Regions from separate parts of the Metabacillus indicus genome, predicted to be linked through region 2. Evidence: riboswitches for the same ligand, from Rfam matches in the RefSeq annotation. Region 2 holds a riboswitch; the other holds the start of a gene.
The links. Region 2 has a riboswitch for glycine ahead of gcvT (glycine cleavage system aminomethyltransferase GcvT). Riboswitches for the same ligand answer to the same signal wherever they lie in the genome.
Positions count from the first base shown of each region.

Region 1: linked by a shared signal. The riboswitch ahead of ACK1LH_RS20755 (amino acid permease) and the one ahead of gcvT (glycine cleavage system aminomethyltransferase GcvT) in region 2 are both predicted to bind glycine.

Region 1 covers NZ_CP176757.1:4,089,049-4,095,845, forward strand. Annotated here, with positions in the region: gene ACK1LH_RS20740 (malate:quinone oxidoreductase) at 1-1,281, opposite strand, end outside; gene ACK1LH_RS20745 (PadR family transcriptional regulator) at 1,666-2,220, shown strand; gene ACK1LH_RS20750 (DUF4188 domain-containing protein) at 2,223-2,720, shown strand; gene ACK1LH_RS20755 (amino acid permease) at 2,755-4,101, opposite strand; glycine riboswitch at 4,229-4,304, opposite strand; gene ACK1LH_RS20760 (iron-siderophore ABC transporter substrate-binding protein) at 4,539-5,594, shown strand; gene ACK1LH_RS20765 (FecCD family ABC transporter permease) at 5,596-6,630, shown strand; gene ACK1LH_RS20770 (FecCD family ABC transporter permease) at 6,627-6,797, shown strand, end outside.
Region 2 covers NZ_CP176757.1:2,757,473-2,764,269, forward strand. Annotated here, with positions in the region: gene gcvPB (aminomethyl-transferring glycine dehydrogenase subunit GcvPB) at 1-1,387, opposite strand, end outside; gene gcvPA (aminomethyl-transferring glycine dehydrogenase subunit GcvPA) at 1,380-2,726, opposite strand; gene gcvT (glycine cleavage system aminomethyltransferase GcvT) at 2,752-3,855, opposite strand; glycine riboswitch at 4,022-4,114, opposite strand; gene ACK1LH_RS14175 (DEAD/DEAH box helicase) at 4,419-6,095, shown strand; gene ACK1LH_RS14180 (YqhG family protein) at 6,099-6,797, shown strand, end outside.

The sequences.
Region 1 (6,797 bases), 1.3 Mb from region 2:
GAGAAGGGCGGCAACTGAACCGTCTCCGGCACTGACCACCTCTGTACCGAACTGAAGTGTTCCTTTGCCGGCATCCGTATCTTTGATAACCTGTACGCGCTGGCCTGCAACGACGATGTCCCATTCCTCGTTTTTGGCGTTCGGAATGAATTCGCGCAGTTCATCCATGCGTTTTTCATGCGACAGCATGACCTGCTGAATCAGATACTTGGTCAGCGCCATTTCTTTCACGCCTGCAGCAAGCATCGTCATCAGGTTGTTAGGCTTGACTGAACTGATCAGATCCATGTTTGAGCCCGTTTTTAAGAATTTCGGCGAAAAGCCTGCAAACGGTCCGAAAAGCAGGGATTTCTTCCCGTCAATGTAACGTGTGTCAAGATGCGGAACAGACATCGGCGGTGCGCCGACCTTTGCTTTTCCGTAAACCTTCGCATGATGCTGCGCGATGACTTCCGGATTTTTGCAGACGAGGAACAGTCCGCTGACAGGGAAACCGCCAATCTGCTTCGACTCCGGAATACCTGTTTTCTGCAGCAGATGCAGACTGCCGCCTCCGCCTCCGATAAAGACAAATTTCGCCCGGTGGCGCTCAACCTGTCCGAAACCGTTCTTCACTTTCAGTTCCCATGAACCGTCACGCGTCCGCTTTAAGTCCTCCACGCTGTGCTTGTAGTGGACCTCCACATTTTTTCTCTCCAAATGATCGAAAAGCATCCGCGTCAGCGCGCCGAAATTCACATCCGTACCTGAATCGATTTTCGTCGCTGCAATCGGCTCGGACGATGTACGGCCTTCCATCATAAGCGGAATCCATTCCTTCAGCTTTTGATGGTCGCTTGAAAATTCCATTCCGTGAAACAGCGGACTTGCTGATAACGCTTCCAATCTCTTTTTCAGGAACGCGACATTTTTTTCCCCTTCCACAAAGCTCATATGCGGAATCGGCATGATAAAATCCTCAGGATTGCGGATCAGATTTCGTTTAACCAAGTAGGACCAGAACTGCCTTGAAAGCTGGAACTGCTCATTCACCTTCACAGCCTTGCCGATATCTACCGAACCGTCCGCTTTTTCCGATGTATAGTTAAGCTCGCAAAGCGCAGCATGACCCGTTCCTGCATTGTTCCACTCATTTGAACTCTCTTCACCCGGACTTCCCAGTTTTTCAAATACTTTAATGTTCCAATCCGGCGCTACCTCTTTCAGCATCGCTCCAAGCGTTGCACTCATGACCCCGGCACCAATTAGAACCACGTCTGTTTTGTTCTTTAAGCTGCTCATACTACCCATCCTTATCCCCTAAATTTGCAAAAACGAGCAGGCTCCCGCATAAACATGCAGGCAGCCACCTTTGAACATACACAAGTCTTCTGAATATCAGTTTATCACAGTCTATTATGAATAGATTAAATTTTACTATTATCTGATAATTATAAACCATTTCCGGGCGGTTAAAAAGGATAAGTTCTCAGCGGATATGCAATTCCCTAATAAATGTATGAATTTTCACGGCAAAAAAGACTGATTCGAATATCCTGTGACGGCAGCTCCGCGACAAACGCATCCAAAATCTTTATAACTTAACATTTACATATCTTGTTTTTTAAGGAAAACCATGTATAATATATCTAAATGATATATATCTTTTAGATAGGGTGAAAAGATTTGAAAACCTACAACGATACAACCTACGCCATTCTTGGGATTTTAACAACAGACTGCAGAACCGGCTATGATATTAAACAGCTGATCGACAGGAGTTTAACTCATTTTTGGAAGATCAGCTACGGGCAAATCTATCCGACCCTTAAAACCATTGTCGAAGATGAACTGGCAACCGTCACGATCTCCTCTCAGCCGTCGAAACCGGAACGAAAGGAATATCATCTCACGGCACAAGGGAAGGAAACGCTTAAGAACTGGCTTGAAGAACCAGTTAAACAAATTCCGGCCGAGCGCAATGAAATTCTGCTTAAATTGTTTTTTGGACGTCATCAGCCAAAAGAAAACACGGTATCCACTCTAGAGGATTACAAGAAAAAGTTAGAGGCACGATACCTTACATATATAAACATCGAAGAAAGCATTACGGCCAACAAAGACCACGCAGAGGATGCCGTCTACTGGCTCTTCACACTGGATTACGGAAAACGGATGACAAAGGCTGCGATTGAATGGTGCACAAACACTCTTGAACAGTTACTGAATGAGGGGGATTAAAGATGACTGATAAAAAGTTTGCCGGGCGGTACACAACGGACAATCAGGACGATCTCGTTGTCTTTCTAATCGGAATGAGGGTAAACAAGCGACTCGCCCTTCATAAGTGGCTTCCCGTCTTTTTTGCCATGCCGGGAATGATCAGGGAGCTCTATATGAACAAGGATGAATTAGGCTTTCTGTCCATGGAAAGCTATTTCGGGCTGAGAACAACGGTCATGATTCAATATTGGCGCTCGACGGAGGATCTTCTTGCCTATGCAAGAAGCGAAAAGCACATGGCGGCATGGAAAAACTTCAATCAGAAGATCGGCAGCAATCCATCTGTAGGCATATACCATGAAACCTATAAAGTAAAAGCCGGAGACTACGAATCAATCTATGGGAACATGCCTCCGTATGGCTTAGGTAAAGCGCTCAACGTTATTCCTGTTGAAGCACACCGCGCCTCGGCAAAACAGCGGCTGGGGAAAAATGCAGCCAAAACCACTTCCATCTAAAACAGAAAAGAGGCTGCCACGCAGCCTCTTTTCATCAGGTCAGGGACCTTTTTTTCGCAGAATACAGGACATACAGCAAGATAAACCATACAGGCGTCAGCATCAGTGCCGGACGTGTCTCTTCCGCCACAAGCATCACGATCAGAATCAGCCCGAACAGCGCCAGCACCGCATAGTTGATGTACGGCGCAAACGGGGCCTTGAATGCGGATTTGGCATGCAGGTCACCGCGGGTTCTGCGGTATTTAATGTGACAGATCAAAATCACGCTCCATACCCAGATAAAACAGATGGCGCTGATTGTCGTCACAATACCGAAGGCCTGCTCGGGAACCAGCTTGCTTAGAAGCGCACCTGCTGAAACAACGGCAGCTGACAGCCACAGCGCATTGCCGGGCACATGCTGCTTAGTCAGCTTCCTCATGGAGGACGGCGCCTGGCCGCGTTTGCTGAGCGTAAACAAGATCCGGCTTGTTGAAAACAGCCCGCTGTTGCAGGCAGACGCAGCAGACGTCAGGACAACAAAATTAATGATTCCCGCCGCAAGCGGAATGCCGATCAGGCTGAACGTTTTCACGAAAGGACTCTCTGAAGCGTTCAGTTCCGTCCACGGATTGATGCTGAGCAGGACAATCAAAGCCCCGACGTAGAAGAACAGAATCCGGAGCGGAATTTTATTGATGGCAGACGGAATGTTCTTTCTCGGATTAGACGTTTCCGCGGCAGATACCCCGACTAGTTCCACTCCGACAAACGCAAAGACGACCATCTGGAACGAAAGCAGGAATCCGGTCATGCCGTTTGGAAACAGGCCGCCATGCTCCCAAAGATTGCTTACAGACACGGTTCCTGCATCTGTCTTGAATCCCATTACAATCAAGATTACCCCAATGACGATCAATCCCAGAATCGTCACTACTTTGATCAGCGCAAACCAAAACTCGAGTTCTCCAAAAAGCTTCACCGTGAGCAGATTGAGGCCGAGCAGCAGAAGCAGGCACACAATTGCCGGAACCCACTGCGGAATGTCATACCAGTACTGCACGTACACACCGACCGCAATGACATCGGCCATCGCCGTCATGATCCAGCAGAACCAGTACGTCCACCCTGTTACAAACGCCGCCCGCGGGCCAAGATAATCCTCTGCAATATCCGTAAACGACTCATACCCCGCCTTTGAAAGCAGCAGCTCCCCAAGCGCCCTCATCATGAAAAACAGCGCAACCCCTACAATCAAATAAGCGAAAATAATCGACGGTCCCGCAAGCTGAATCGCCTTGCCCGATCCTAAAAACAACCCCGTCCCAATCGTTCCGCCTATTGCAATCAGCTGCACATGGCGGTTCGCCAAATCTCTCTTTAATTCCTGCTGTGCCATTTTGAATTCCTCCTTCTTAGATGTAAAAAAACCAATAAAAAAAGAGACGGGAAGACTCCCAATCTCTTTTTGAAGAATACCAAAATAGCATTTGCCGCCCGAAAAACGGGTACACCAAACTCTAAATCTATACTCTTCTGTCCTTTTGCCTGAGATTGTGAACCCTTCGGCGCCGCTAAAGCGGTCTCTCCAGAAGCTGCTCCAGCTGTAGTGTGATCCACAGCTATCATAGCTTTCTCTATTAAAATTTGAGTATTTCTGAATAATGCTTAATTGTAGGCGGTGGGGCATTCCTTGTCAACAGTCCTGCAATGACAGGGATAATGTTCCATATTCTAATTGATAATTATTTTCATTGACAACCCTTCAAATTGAGGATAAATTAATGATAATGATAACTGTTATCAAATAAACTAGTGCTAAGGAAGGAACGACAAATGAATACAAGATGCAGATTTTTAACACTGGCTGTTTCTCTACTAACTGTACTTTTGATTGCGCTTGCGGGCTGCTCAGGCGGGCAATCAGGCAGTTCGGAAAAGACATCTGATAAGAAAGCTGATTCAAAAGAATCAAATACGCAATACCCAATCACGATCAAGCATGCATTCGGCGAAACGGTCATTGAAGAGAAGCCGGAACGCGTTGCGACCATTTCATGGGCCAACCATGATGTTGCACTTGCTTTAGGTGTAGTGCCTGTAGGTTTTTCAGCAGCAAACTACGGCATTCAGGATGACAGCGGCATGCTGCCTTGGACGAAAGAGAAAGTGAAAGAACTTGGAGAAGACAGCCCGAACATTTACCAGGATACGGACGGATTGGACTTTGAAGCGATTTCCGACTCACAGCCGGATGTCATTTTGGCCGCCTACTCAGGCATCACGCAGGAAGAATACGATACATTGAGTGAAATCGCACCGGTTGTAGCTTATAAGTCGGCGCCTTGGGTTGCTTCATGGCGCGAACAGGTAACCTACAATGCAATGGGTATGGGAATGGAAGAGGAAGGCAAGAAGCTGATTGAAGATACAGAAAAACTCATCCAGGAAAAAGCAGGTGAGCATCCTGAACTTAAAGGGAAGAAAGCGGCATTCGTCAGTATTTCAGCTGATGATCTATCCAAATTCTACATATACACTCCAGCAGACCCGCGCGGAGAGTTCCTGAGCGAGCTTGGGATGGAATACCCTGAAAGCATGACGAGCGAGCTTAAGGATGAAGACGGTTTCTACCTGGAATTAAGCGCAGAAAATGCGGATATGCTGAACGATGCTGAGATTCTTGTTTCTTATGGAAATGAAAACACCTTAAAAACATTGCAGGCAGATCCTATTTTCGGAAAAATCCCTGCGGTTCAAAGAGGATCTGTCGTGATCATCGGCGACAATACTCCTCTTGCAGCGGCCGGCAATCCAAACCCGCTTGCGATTGAATACTCCATTGATGAATACTTAACATTACTTTCAGAAGCTGCAGGCAAAGTAAAGTAACATGACGAACCAGTCCGTTACAGAAAAGAAGCAGCTGATGATACCCAGAAACTTCATAAAGGTTTTGATTTTCTCCCTCATTTTGCTCGGCTTATGCACAGCGGCTTCTCTTATGTTCGGGTCCCGTACGGTTGGATGGAAGGAACTCATGGACGGACTGTTTCATCCTGACGTACAGTCCCACGGAGCAAATGTTGTCCGGCAAAGAATTGCACGGACGGTATTCAGCCTTATGTGCGGCGCGGCCCTTGGCATCTCAGGCGCCCTCATGCAGTCTGTCACGCGCAATCCGATTGCAGATCCGAGCATACTGGGAGTAAACACAGGAGCGGCACTCTTTGTCGTCTGCGGCATTACCTTTTTAAATATCAGCACGGCAAGCCAGTATATCTGGCTTGCACTTGCGGGGGCAATCATAACGGCCATTTTTGTATTCGGAATCGGTTCAATGGGGAGTGGCGGAGCCACGCCCCTTAAACTCGTTTTAGCGGGTGCGGCCACAAGTGCAGCCTTATCATCGCTTGTGATGGCCATCATGATTCCCCGCTCAAGCGTCATGGATCAATTCCGTTATTGGCAGGTAGGGAGCGTCGGGGCAGGGAACTGGGACTCTATCTCTCTGTTTGTTCCGTTTCTTCTCACCGGAGTCCTGATTGCCGTCTTGTCGGCTCCTGCACTGAATGCACTTGCTTTAGGCGATGAAGCTGCGTCAGGTTTAGGCGTGCGGACAGGCACTCTCAGGCTGTTTGCTGCTTTTGGCGGCGTTCTGCTGTGCGGGGCAGCAACGGCACTGGCAGGTCCAATCGGCTTTATCGGTTTACTTTCCACTCACGTGATACGGCTCGTCATCGGTCCTGATTTGCGTTATGTCATTCCGATGTCAGCTCTTTCAGGGGCCATTATTTTAACGGTATCTGATGTGTGCGGAAGGCTTGCAGGAAGACCCGGCGAGCTTGAAGTCGGCGTCGTGACCGCCTTTATCGGGGCTCCCATCTTAATCCTATTAACTATGAAAGCGAAAATGCGTGCCTTATGATGAACGATACGATTAACCTTATTATGACAGGCAGAAAAAAGAGACGGCTCCGGTTTATCCTCGTGACTTCCCTTCTCGCAGTCATTGCGCTTGCCCTAAGCTGTGCCATGCTGATGCTCGGGAATACGATCTATCCCGTTCAGGATGTCATACGTGTCCTGATGGGG
Region 2 (6,797 bases):
GAGGAGCTTCCTGAACCATTTCTGGGTTTTCCTCTGCTTCTTTCGCAATTTGAAGCATAGCATCAATGAATGAATCAAGTGTTTCTTTTGACTCTGTTTCCGTCGGTTCAATCATGATGCACTCCTCGACATTAAGCGGGAAGTAGATCGTCGGCGGATGGTAGCCGAAGTCAAGAAGGCGCTTTGCGATATCAAGCGTGCGCACTCCGAGTTTTTTCTGGCGTTTTCCTGATAAAACAAACTCATGCTTGCAGTGTCTGTCAAACGGCAGATCATAGGCTTCTGAAAGTCTTCTCATCATGTAGTTTGCATTCAGAACCGCATACTCTGTCACTGCTTTTAAGCCGTCTGGCCCCATTGTGCGGATATACGTATATGCACGCACATTGATTCCGAAGTTGCCGTAAAACGGCTTGACTCTTCCGATGGACTGAGGTCTGTCATAGTCAAATGCATATTTGTCATCACGTTTCACAAGAACAGGCTTAGGAAGATACGGAATCAGATCTGCTTTTACACCGACAGGACCTGAACCCGGTCCTCCGCCGCCATGCGGCCCGGTAAACGTTTTGTGGAGATTTAAGTGAACCACGTCAAATCCCATATCTCCGGGACGAGCCTTGCTTAGTACGGCGTTTAGGTTGGCTCCGTCATAGTACAGCTTGCCGCCTGCATCATGCACGATCTTTGCCATGTCCAGAATATTTTCCTCAAACAGACCCAGCGTATTCGGATTTGTGAGCATCAGCGCAGCGGTATCATCTCCTACTACACGCTTCAGATCTTCAAGATCGACGAGTCCATGTTCATTTGATTTAACAGTGACCGTTTCAAAACCTGCCACTGTAGCAGATGCAGGATTGGTTCCGTGTGCAGAATCAGGTACGATGACCTTTGTGCGTCCAGTGTCGCCGTTTGCTTCGTGATACGCACGGATCATCATAAGTCCGGTCCACTCTCCGTGGGCACCCGCTGCCGGCTGAAGCGTGACTTCATCCATTCCTGTAATTTCTACAAGGTGCTCCTGAAGGTCATACATCAGCTCAAGAGCTCCCTGTACGGTACTTTCATCCTGAAGCGGATGGATATGGGCAAGCCCTGCCATGCGGGCAACATTTTCGTTTATTTTCGGGTTGTACTTCATCGTGCATGAGCCAAGCGGATAAAAGCCTGAGTCCACTCCATGATTGCGCTTTGAAAGAGCTGTATAGTGCCTCATAATATCAAGCTCTGATACCTCCGGCAGTTCAGCTTCCTCTGTGCGGAGATAGTCAGCGGGAATGAGTTCATCTGCTGATTGTTCGGGAATATCCATATCAGGCAGGCTGTAGCCTGTTCTTCCAGGCTTTGTCAGTTCAAAAATCAATGGCTGATTCTCGTTATTCATGTCCATCCCCCAATTCCAAAACAAGTTGATCGATTTCTTCTTTCGTGCGAAGTTCTGTCACAGCTACGAGCATGTGATTTTCAAGCTCAGGATATACGCTGCCAAGATCGAAGCCTCCGATGATGCCCTTTTCAATCAGGCGGGCATTCACTTCTTTCACCGGTTTATTTAATTTAACGGCAAACTCATTGAAGATCGGTCCGTCAAATGGCACGTCAAAGCCTTTTTCTTTAAATGCCTTTTTAGCGTAGTTTGCTTTCTGGATATTCTGCAGAGCCATTTCTTTGACTCCTTTTCTTCCGAGCGCTGTCATGGCAACAGACGCTGCAAGTGCATTCAAAGCCTGATTTGAACAGATGTTTGATGTCGCTTTATCACGTCTGATATGCTGTTCGCGTGCCTGAAGCGTGAGAACAAATCCTCTGCGTCCCTGGTCATCCTTTGTCTGTCCGACAAGACGGCCTGGCACTTTGCGGATCAGTTTCTGAGTGACAGCAAAATAGCCGCAGTGCGGGCCGCCAAATGCTGTTGGGATACCAAACGGCTGAGCGTCGCCGGCAACAATGTCCGCGCCGAATGCTCCCGGAGGTGTTAAAGCTCCAAGGGCGAGCGGGTTGGAAGAGACGATAAACATGCTTTTGCCTGTATGGGCAATTGGCTCAATGTCCTTAAGAGGTTCAATCTGGCCGAAGAAGTTAGGATATTGAACTACGACCGCTGCTACATCATCAGACATTTCCTGCTTTAATGCCTCAAGATCTGTGACGCCGTTTTTGACAGGCACTTCCACCACTTCAATGTACTGTCCTTTTGCATACGTTTTCAGCACATCTCTGCTTTCCGGATGAACGGCTCCTGACACAATGACCTTTTTCTTTTTCGTCTGTCCGCAGGCAAGCATAGCCGCTTCAGCAAGTGACGTTCCGCCGTCATACATAGAAGAGTTGGCTGCATCCATGCCTGTAAGCTCTGCGATCATCGTCTGAAATTCGAAGATTGCCTGCAGTTCGCCCTGTGAAATCTCAGGCTGATACGGCGTGTAGGCCGTATAGAACTCCGATCTTGAAATCACATGATCCACAATAATCGGCATGTAATGGTCATACACTCCCGCTCCAAGGAAAGAGGCATTGCTTCTTAGGTCTTTATTTTTAGCAGCAAGCGCGCTCATCTCTTTCATTAGCTCTGTTTCCGATTTAGCCTTCTTGATGCTGTATTCGCCCTTAAATCGAACACTTTCAGGAATGTCTTGAAAAAGCTCATCAATTGATGCTACTCCGACAGCTTGAAGCATCTCCTGCTGATCTTGCTCTGTCATCGGCAAGTAACGATGTTTCATGGATGTATTCCCCTTTCAACCCGGTTTATTTTTTTGGTCGCTTATAAAAAGGCGTCTGCACGACAACTGCTTTCAAGCGTTTTTTACGTACTTGAACAACCACTTCAGTGCCGGGCTCGGCAAATTCTTTCTTAAGCAGTGCCCAACCGATATTCTTTTTAAGTGTAGGAGATTGTGTGCCGGTTGTAATTTCCCCGATCTGCTCTTCTCCTGCAAACACCTCATAGCCGTATCGCGGTATGCCTTTATCGATCATTTCAATTCCGGCAAGCTTTCGGTCCGGTCCGTTTTCTTTTTGATCCTTTAACACAGCTTTGCCGTTGAAATCACTTTCCTTGTTCGGTTTCACGGCAAATCCGATGCCTGCTTCTATCGGGGTAATAACTTTGGAAAGTTCCTGTCCGTAGAGCGGCAGGTTCGCTTCAAAGCGAAGCGTATCACGGGCGCCAAGTCCGCATGGCAGCAGACCATCTTCTTTTCCGGCTTCCAAAATCGCTTTCCAAAGCTCAGGAGCTTTTGACGCGGCGCAGTAAATCTCAAAACCATCTTCACCTGTATAGCCTGTTCTTGATACAAGAGCAGAGGCTCCTGCAATGTTTACGTCATCTTTGAATTTAAAAAACTTGATTTCACTTAAATTTGTATCCGTGAGTTTTTGAAGGATTGACTCAGCAAGCGGTCCCTGGATAGCGAGCTGGGCGACATCTGAAGATACATTGTGCAGTTCCGTGTCCCCGAACAGCTGGGAGTTCAGCCAATCAAAATCCTTTTCAATGTTGGATGCATTCACTACAAGGAGATAATGCACATCTGATTTTTTATAGATTAATAAATCATCCACCGTTCCGCCGTCTTCATAGCACATAGCGGTATACTGCGCTCCTCCGTCTTTTAAAAGAGCAACATCGTTTGTCATTGTTTTTTGAAGAAATGCAAGGCTGCCAGTGCCCCTCACTTCAATTTCCCCCATGTGGGATACATCGAACAAGCCTGCTCTTTCGCGAACAGCTTCATGTTCTTCTTTAATAGAAGAAAACTGCACCGGCAAGTCCCAGCCGCCGAAATCAATCGTTTTTGCACCCTGCTCTTTGTATAAGTCAAAAAGCGGTGTCCGCTTTAAATCCGCCATTTCATCGCCTCCCGGTATGATCCTCTTTTTTTCATCAAAAAAAGGACAGAGAACTCCCTTTAATGGAAGTCTCTGTCCCTGCACCTGAAAGTTTACCCGGCCTAATAAAATGGCCGAGCTTTCCCCTTTGGTGGTTTGCCGCTTTCACAAACTCTCTCCAGAGTTGCGTCAAGCAAGAGTTCTTTTGCCTGAGAGATTCACATCAGTTTGCTCCTTCGGCGCTGCATGCGTATGCTGCAGTCTCTCCCCTTGCTCTCATCCGCTCATATTTTTTCATTAATTGGTGATACTGATAAGTAGACATTTTAGACATTATGACATTTTTGACATAAGAAGCCTGCTGACTGAAAACTGAGTAAGTTAGCAACTTTCTTACTTATTAACATCCTACCATTAAGGTCTTTATTCATCAATCACTTTTTTCACAAATGTTTTGTTTAAAACACATTGGAATGTTCGTGTTTTACTGTCTTTTCATCTAATCCATTGTGATAACCTGCTATTTTACCACTTAACGTGAACAATAGAGAAAGATCTACTCTTTTTTGAAAGGGCTGTCAATCATGAACGTTAAACTGAAATTTGACTCCGCGTGGCAAGATATATTTCTTAAAAAGCTTGATGACGACGGTCCGTGGGCCAGCTGGGAGAATTACAAATTAGCATGCGCCGTGCAAAAGCACCTGATTGTTCCTTCCTTTGAAGGGCTTCAAGCTCCAAATCACCTGACAGACTTCACTCCTCTTCCCCATCAGTTGGAGGTTGCAAGGCAGGTGGTGGAAAACATGAACGGAAAGGCCATCCTTGCAGATGAGGTAGGACTTGGAAAAACAATTGAAGCAGGCCTCATCGTCAAGGAATATATGATTCGGGGACTCGCTAAGAAAATTCTCATCCTCGTTCCTGCCTCTCTTGTTTCCCAGTGGGCAAGAGAGCTTCATGAAAAGTTCTATATTCCAGCCGTTGAGCAAAAGAAAAGCTACGTATGGGAAGCCTGCGATGTAGTGGTCTCTTCCATTGATACGGCAAAAAGAAGCCCCCACCGGGAAATTGTTCTTAACCAGCAGTACGACCTGGTGATCATCGATGAAGCTCATAAACTGAAAAACAGCAAAACGAAAAACTATGAATTTGTTCAGAGCCTGAAAAAGAAATACTGCCTGCTTCTTACTGCAACGCCCATTCAAAACCGCGTAGAAGAGATTTTTAACCTTGTATCTCTGCTGAAGCCCGGACATTTAGGCAACGAAGCTTATTTTTCAGAAGTATTTTCTGCCAAGAACCGCTCTTTGGAACACCATGAGCACCTTCAGGAACTCGTGAACAAAGTCATGATCCGAAACCGCAGAGGAGATACGGGCATTGAATGGCCTAAACGACATGTTGAGACCGTTCCGATCGAGCTGTCTGAGAGTGAGCGCCAGTTGTATACGGCTATATCACGTCTCAAAACATTCGGCGCCTCTTCCGCCAGCACGTTTTCAATCATGACGCTGCAAAGAGAGGCATGCTCAAGCAGGGAAGCTGTCTACATGACGCTGAAAAAAATGGCCGAGCGCCCCGAAGGCGAAGCATCCCCTCTTCCAGACTCTGTCATTGAAGAGCTGATGAACTGCATTAATGAAGTTGACGGAAATTCCAAAGCACAGCGGACGGTTGAACTGATTCAGCAAATCAATGACAAAGTCATCATTTTTACAGAATACAGGGCCACCCAGTTTTATCTTCAGTGGTTTCTTCAGCAGCACGGCATTTCATCTGTTCCTTTCAGGGGAGGATTCAAGAGGGGCAAAAAAGACTGGATGAAAGACCTTTTCAAAAACCGGGTTCAAGTACTGATTGCGACAGAAGCTGGCGGGGAAGGAATCAACCTGCAGTTCTGCAATCACATTATCAACTATGATCTTCCCTGGAATCCGATGCGGCTTGAACAGCGGATTGGACGGATTCACCGTCTCGGGCAGGAAAAAGATGTCCACATTTATAATATGGCAACAAAAAACACCGTTGAAGAGCACATTCTGAAACTTCTCTATGAAAAAATCAACCTGTTTGAAAAAGTCATCGGCGAGCTTGATGAAATACTGACAAAACTTGAGATATCCAATTTCGAAGATCACCTGCAGGACATCCTGTTTAAATCTAAAAGCGATGGAGAAATGAAAATTAAGATGGAAAACCTGACATCCATCCTGCATTCTGCAGAACAGGAACACACAAAACAGAGAATGGAGGGATAACCAATGCAGCAGCAGCAGATCAGCGAGTTCCTTGAAACCTTTTTCACGGCCAATTCATGTGACATTACAGAAAAACAGCCTGGCTATATGACGATCCAGCTGACAGTGGACATGGATAAAGAATTGATGAACAGGCCGTTTTACTGGACATATCTTGAGAAAACAGGCGGTGTGCCGAGTCCGATGCAGCTGACTTTAATAACAGATGCCAAACGGGCACCAGCTGATTTGAAAGGGGAAATCATGCACTTCGGAGCACCAAGACTGCACCAGATTTTCCGGACTGCCAAAAAATTCGGAGGCCATATCCGCCTCTATGAAAACCCGCCGAACACGGGAAGCTCTCAGTCCCTGCATCCATGGCTGGGTGTAAATGTCATGGTATCCTATCAGAGCGACAAGAAAAAAGATCATCTCTATTCCATTGGACTTCACCTGATCAGCGGAGCCATCATAGAAGATTTTCAGGATCATTTGGAAAACATGGCCCTCACTCCCAGAATTCCTGATTTGTGTTTTACAACTTCGCCAATGATTAAAGTTCAAAGCGGCCTCTTGCGAATTCAAAATTATATACAAGCTAAATTTGAACAGGATGACCACACCTGGGCTGATGATGCAAGACAGCGCTGGAATTCAGATATGATGCTGCTAAGCCATTTTTATGAAGATCTTGAAGAAAAACCAGAATCGTACCATCTT